One region of the Pseudoxanthomonas sp. LjRoot127 genome, then DNA from elsewhere that is predicted to be linked to it. Evidence: predicted binding sites of a transcription regulator. Region 1 holds the regulator's gene; the other holds the start of a gene.
What was found. Region 1 encodes FliA, which starts transcription of late flagellar genes. Its sites were predicted from a motif close to TAAAGTTTNNCNNNCNNNGGCCGATAA; they were not measured.
Positions count from the first base shown of each region.

Region 2: ACSQ19_RS15310 (HDOD domain-containing protein) is a predicted target of FliA. The motif match lies at 1,630-1,656, and genes of this name have one in related genera.

Region 1 covers NZ_CAXUQR020000001.1:3,814,239-3,817,636, forward strand. The annotation lists gene flhF (flagellar biosynthesis protein FlhF) at 1-26, shown strand, start outside; gene ACSQ19_RS18050 (MinD/ParA family protein) at 16-894, shown strand; gene ACSQ19_RS18055 (RNA polymerase sigma factor FliA) at 891-1,643, shown strand; gene ACSQ19_RS18060 (chemotaxis response regulator CheY) at 1,768-2,148, shown strand; gene ACSQ19_RS18065 (protein phosphatase CheZ) at 2,148-2,765, shown strand; gene ACSQ19_RS18070 (hypothetical protein) at 2,803-2,946, shown strand; gene ACSQ19_RS18075 (chemotaxis protein CheA) at 2,974-3,398, shown strand, end outside.
Region 2 covers NZ_CAXUQR020000001.1:3,249,495-3,252,892, forward strand. The annotation lists partial or broken gene ligD (DNA ligase D) at 1-839, shown strand, start outside; gene ACSQ19_RS15305 (PA2169 family four-helix-bundle protein) at 1,003-1,458, opposite strand; gene ACSQ19_RS15310 (HDOD domain-containing protein) at 1,710-2,624, shown strand; gene ACSQ19_RS15315 (putative bifunctional diguanylate cyclase/phosphodiesterase) at 2,646-3,398, opposite strand, start outside.

The sequences.
Region 1 (3,398 bases):
CGACCGAGGCCACCCATGTCGCCTGACCACCCGCTGCAGACCAATCCCCGCAGCACCCCGCCGTTGCCCGGCGCCTTCCATCCCGTGCGCGTCGTCGCCATCACCGGCGGCAAGGGCGGCGTGGGCAAGACCAACGTGTCGGTCAACCTGGCCGTGTCGCTCGCCGAAATGGGCAAGCGCACGCTGCTGATGGACGCCGACCTGGGCCTGGCCAACGTGGACGTGCTGCTCGGCCTGTCGCCGAAGTTCACCCTCGCCGATCTCGTCGCCGGCCGTTGCGGCCTGGAGGACGTGCTGCTGGAAGGGCCCGAAGGCGTGCTGGTGGTGCCCGCCTCGTCCGGTTTCCGCCACATGGCCGAACTGACGCCGGCCGAACACGTCGGCCTGGTCAACGTGTTCTCCGAACTGCAGCGCGCCCTCGACTTCATGGTGGTGGACACCGCCGCCGGCATCACCGACAGCGTGCTGACCTTCTGCCAGGCCGCGCAGGACACCGTGGTGGTGGTCTGCGACGAGCCGGCCTCGATCACCGACGCCTACGCGCTGATCAAGGTACTGGCGCGCGAACGCGGCCTGGACCGCGTGCACGTCATCGCCAACATGGTCCGCGACCCCAATGAAGGCCGGAAGCTGTACGAGAAGCTGGCCCGCGTCTGCGAACGTTTCCTCGGCGACGTCGCCCTGCACTACCTGGGCGCCGTGCCGCAGGACGACTGGTTGCGCCGTGCGGTGCAGCGCCAGCAGGCCGTCGTGAAGGCATACCCGGGCAGCCCCTCGGCGCGTGCCATCGCCGAGATAGCACGCACGACGGCGCGCTGGCAGCCGCCGGTCGGCGCCCGCGGCAACGTGGAGTTCTTCGTCGAACGCCTGATCCAGCGCGGGGTGGCCGCATGAACACCGCCGCCGCCCAGTACCGCGCCGTGCAGCGCGGCAACGCCAACGACTTCGTCACCCAGCACGCCGACCTGGTCCGCCGCATCGCGCACCACCTTGCGGCGCGACTGCCGGCCAGCGTGGAGATCGACGACCTGGTGCAGGCCGGCATGATCGGCCTGCTGGAAGCCTCGCGCAGCTACGACGCCGAACAGGGCGCGTCCTTCGAAACCTATGCCTCGATCCGCATCCGCGGTTCGATGATCGACGAGATCCGTCGCGGCGACTGGGTCCCGCGCTCGGTGCACCGTCGTGCCCGCCAGGCCGCGGCGACCGTGCGCGAGATCGAGCAGCGCACCGGCCGCGCCGCCATCGCCACCGAAGTCGCGTCCGCGATGGAGATGCCGTTGCCGGAGTACCTGCGCCTGATGGAAGACGCCGCGCGCGGCCAGGTCCTCAGCCTGGAATCGCACATCGACGACCACGGCGAACCCAACACCTCCCGCACCGGCGGTCCGTCGCCGCAGCAGAACCTGGAGCGCAGCGAGTTCCGCCAGCAACTGGTCAAGGCGATCGGCCACCTGCCCGAGCGCGAGCAGCTGGTGCTGTCGATGTATTACGAGCAGGAGCTCAACCTGAAGGAAATCGGCGCCGTACTCGGCGTGAGCGAATCCCGCGTCTGCCAGATCCACGGCCAGGCGATGGTGCGCTTGCGCGGCCGCCTGCAGGTGTTCGAGAAGGCGGACGCGGGGCTGGAAGACGACGAGTGACCTTGGCAATCGCGCGACCCCGCAGGAGCGGTGTCGCCTCCGCTAAACCTTTCCCGCCCCCGGCCGATATCCCCACCAGACCCACCGTCCACGCAATACCGGAGCATCCGTGACCAACAAGAACATGCGCATCCTGATCGTGGACGACTTCTCCACCATGCGCCGCATCATCAAGAACCTGCTCAACGACCTCGGCTACACCAATACCGCCGAGGCCGAGGACGGCAACAGCGCGCTGACCGCGCTGGGCCAGGGCAGTTTCGACTTCGTGGTCACCGACTGGAACATGCCCGGCATGACCGGCATCGAGCTGCTGAAAGCCATCCGCGCCGACGATCGCTACAAGACCCTGCCGGTGCTGATGGTGACGGCCGAAGCCAAGCGCGAGCAGATCATCGAAGCGGCGCAGAACGGTGTGAACGGCTACATCATCAAGCCGTTCACCGCGCAGACGCTGGAAGAGAAGCTCGGCAAGATTTTCGAACGTCTCGGAGCGGCCGCCTGATGAGCGCCGTCGCCGATGCCACCAGCGCCCGCGCGGCACTCGTGGAGAAACTGCAGACCGCACTCGACGCCCTCGAACAGGGCGACGAAGCCGGCTGGCGGCGCGAACTGGATGCCATCGCCGCCTGGCGCACGCAGCCCATGATGCAGGGCCTGGGGCGGCTTGCCCGCGAACTGGCGCAGACGCTGGGCGAACTGCCGCCGACCGACGCCGGCGATCTCGACGATGCCTGCGCGCGACTGGACCACGTGGTCGAAATGACCGAACAGGCCAGCCACAAGACCCTGGACCTGGCCGAGCAGTGCCGGGGCTACGCCACCCAGCTGAAAACCACCCCGCTGTCCGCCGAGCAGGCCGCGCTGGTGGACAGCATCGGCAAGGGGCTGTCGGAGATGGCGCTGGCACAGAGCTACCAGGACCTGACGGGCCAGATCATCCGCCGGGTGGCCGGCATCGTGCGACGCGTGCACGAAGGTTTCGGCGCCCTCGGCCTTCCGCCGCCGGAAAAAAACCGCGACAAGCCTTCAGAACTCGCCGGCCCGGCCGTTGCTGGTCTGGACCGCAATGCATTTTCGCAGGACGACGCCGACGACCTGCTGTCCGGTCTGGGGTTGTAGCCCCGGGGGACGCGCACTGCGGAACCGGAGACCTGCCATGCCCGTCGCGTCCGCCCCCCGCTACCGCCATCCCGTCGTCCTCGTGCTCGTGGGCCTGCTGCTGGTCTGCGACGTGCTGGTCGGTCGCATGCTCCGCCGGCGCCACGCGCATGCGATGCGCCTGCTCGACTCCTCCCGCTGATCGCCCGACCCGGTAACCGTCCCGCCCATGTCCGCCGTCACCCCCGAAATCGCCGCCGACTTCCTGATCGAAGCGCAGGAAATCCTCGACCGGCTCGGCGAACAGCTGGTCACGCTGGAGCAGGATCCCTCGGACAGCGAACAGCTCAACGCGGTCTTCCGCGGCTTCCACACGCTGAAGGGCGGCGCCGGCTTCCTCGGCATCCAGCCGATGGTCAACCTGTGCCATGCGGCCGAAGAGACGCTCGGCCTGGTACGCGCAGGACAGGCCACGCTGGAACCCCAGCATTTCGACGCCGCCCAGCAGTCGCTGGACTGGTTGCAGCAGATGCTGGACGCCATCGGCGCCAGCGAAGATCCGCCCCATGCACCGCAGGCGCTGATCGACCAGTTCGATGCCCACGGCGGCACGCCCGCGCCGGCACGGAAGGCAAGCGCGGTGCCCGCCGCCGC
Region 2 (3,398 bases), 560 kb from region 1:
AACGCGTGGTATTCCCCGACAGTGGCATCACAAAACGGCAGGTCTTCGACTATTACCGTGCGATGGCACGATGGCTGCTGCCGGAAATCGAGGGTCGCCCGTTGTCGGTCGTCCGTTGTCCGCAGGGCGCGGGCCGGCCGTGTTTCTTCCAGAAGCACCATACGCCGGGCATGGAGCGCGTCGACGTGGTGCCGCTGGAAGAAGAGGGTGGCGCACGCGCGGACTATCTGGTGGTGCACGATGAGGCCGGGCTGCTCGAACTGGCGCAGTTCAACGCGATCGAATTCCATCCATGGGGCGCGCATGCGCAGTCCCCCGAGCTGGCGGACCGCGTCGTGTTCGATCTCGACCCCGGCCCCGATGTGGCGTGGGGTCGCGTGGTGGCCGCCGCCCGGCAGGTGCGAACGCTGTTGCGTGCGCTCGGACTGGCCTCCTACGTGCGCACGTCCGGAGGGAAGGGACTGCATGTCGTGGTGCCGCTGAAGCCGGCGTGTCCGTGGCCCCGGGTGAAGGACTTCGCGCACGCGTTCGCCGAATCCATGGCGGCGGCCGATCCGCTCGCCTATGTCGCGACCGCGACCAAGAAATTCCGCAAGGGACGCATCTTCATCGATTACCTCCGCAATGGCCGGGGTGCGACCAGCGTGGCATCGTTCTCGCTGCGCGCACGCGAAGGCGCGCCGGTGGCGATGCCCTTGCGCTGGGAGGAGCTGGGTCGCCTGAAGGGGGGCGACGCCTATACCCTGGCGTCCGCCCCGCGTCGCATGGCGCGCCTGGGCGCCCATCCATGGGGGGATTACGCGCGCAGGAAGCAGGATCTCACCGCAATCGCCGCAGCGCTGGCGTCGAAGACCGGCGCCAAGACGAAAACAAAAACGAACACAAAAGCGAAAACGAAGCAGCGCTAGCGACGGGCATGTGCGGCCTGTTGCACGCTGGCGCACGGAGGAACAAGAAAAGCCCCGCTTCCGCGGGGCTCTTGTCGGGCAGGCAGCCGATGGATCAGCTGGCGTGCTTAAGGACCTGCTTGCGGTCGCGCATCACGTTGTGGCACTCGCGGACGCTGGGCAGCAGGGCCTGCGCTTCCGCACGCGCGGTCGCCGGGGTGTCTTCGTCGTTGATCGTCTCATTGAACGCCTTCAGCAGGCGGTCTTCGGACTCTTCCAGTTCGGCCACGTAGCCGTAGGTGGTGTCGCCCAGCGTGGCGCGCACCTTGCCGTAGAACTGCTGCATGCTGCCGACCAGCGTGCCGTGCTCGGCCGGCTTGCCGCCGGTGGACGCAACGACCGCGCTGAGGCGCGCCACGATGTCCTGCTTCACACCGGCGATGCGCGTGAACAGGGCGGCCAGTTCGGCATCCTTCACCTTGCCGGCGGCTTCGGTGTAGAAGCCGTGGCCGTCGCGCGCGATCTCGATCAGGTCATTGAGGCTGTGCTGGATCTTCTTCTGCGTATCCATGGGGGAAACTCCAAGGGGAAAAAGGGAACGGGGTCTGATGCCCTCGTGCTTCCAAGGTCGCCGAATGGCGATCAACATCGCGTGACCGCGAAGATGAAGCGTTCACCAATGTGGTCGGGGCGAGAAGCGGATGTCATGCCGGCGTGATCGCGGACGTACGCATGGACCTGCTCAAGTTATGCGCCTCGCCGCCGATAGGATGAGCTCGAACATGCCCACGAAGGCAGGTCCTTGTGCCGCTGCTTGCGAAAATGACGGGATGGTGGAAACGCGAGGCACCGGCCGCGCGCCCGGCGTCCCCGGTCGCTCCCGCCGGAGACCTTCCGGCCGGCGCTGCTGCGTCGCCCGCGGTCGCGCGCGACTGGGCCGGGCCGCTGCTCCGGCTGGCGGGACTGGATGCGGCATTGCCGCCGATACCCGACGACAGTGAGCCCATCATCGCCGCGGCGCGGCAGGCGCTGAAACGCTTCGTCACGGATCCCCAGCGGCTGCCGCGGCGACCGCAGCTGCTGCCACAACTGTTGAGCACGCTGAACGACGCCGACGCGTCGAGTCGCGACATCGCCGAGATCATCGGACGCGATCCCGCACTTGCCGCCAACCTGCTGAAGCTGGCCAACAGTGCGCTGTATCGCCGCCACGAAGCGCCGGTCGAGAGCCTGGACCGGGCGGTCGCGATGGTCGGCGTGGATGGCCTTCGCCATCTGGTCGCGGTCGCGCTGATGCAGCCGGTGATGCGCGTGGAGGGCGGCGTCTTCGGGCGTTTGCCGGACCTGATCTGGGATCACACGCAGCGCACGGCCTTGCTTGCGGCGCAGGCGGTGCGGCCGGGCGGACGCGAGGATGTCTTCGCTGCCCAGCTGCTGGCCCTGCTGCAAGGCCTGGGTGCCGTCGTGGTCGTGCAGGTGCTGCGGGATGCCTGCGCGACGACGAAGGGCTCGTTGCCGCCTGCGGACACGGTCGCGGGACTGCTGCACCGCTGGGCGCCACGGGTGGGGCAGGCCGTCGCCCGCGAGTGGGATCTGTCCGCACGACTGATGCAGGCGCTCGACGAGCAGGGTGCCGGCGATATCGCGGCGATGGGTTCGCTGGCCCGCGGTCTTGCCCTTGCGGCACCCCAGGCAAGCGGGGCGATGGAAGCGCCGCCGGTGGCCGACGCTGCCTGAGCCCGCGTCGCGGATGCCTTGTCAGGCGGGCAGCGTCTCGGCCTGCAGGACGAAGAGCCGGTCTGCCGGCACTGGTTCACCCATCAGGTAGCCCTGGTAAAGATCGCACCCCAGCTGCCGCAGGTGCTGTCGCTGGCCGGTCGTCTCCACGCCCTCCGCCACCACCCGCAGGTTGAGCGTCTTGCCCAGCGCGATGATCGACGCGACGATCGCGACATCTTCGGCATTGGTTTCCAGTTCGCGGACGAACGCGCGATCGATCTTCAGTTCCGACGCCGGCAGCCGCTTCAGGTAGAGCAGGCTCGAATAGCCGGTGCCGAAGTCGTCGATGGAGATCTTCACCCCCATCCGCGTGAGTTCCTCGAGGATACCGAGGCTGGCGTCGGCATCGCGCATCGCGGTGGTCTCGGTGATCTCCAGGGTGAGGCAGGCCGGCTGCACCCCATGCCTTTCCAGCGCACCGGCGACGGTGTCGACCAGGGTCGGCGAGGAGAACTGCAATGGAGACAGGTTGATTGCCACGTGGGCGATGTCGTGGCCCTGCTCGCGCCACGCGCGCATCTGGCGGCAGGCATCGTCCAGTACCCAGTCGCCGAGGGCGAGGATCAGGCCGCTGCGTTCGGCGGCGGGAATGAAGGCGCCCGGCGGCAGCAGGCCCAGTTCCGGGTGCTGCCATCGCAGCAGGGCCTCGGCGCCGACCATGCGGTAGTCCGGCGCCGCGAACTTCGGCTGGTAGTGCAGCACCAGCTCGCCGCGATCGACCGCACGGCGAAG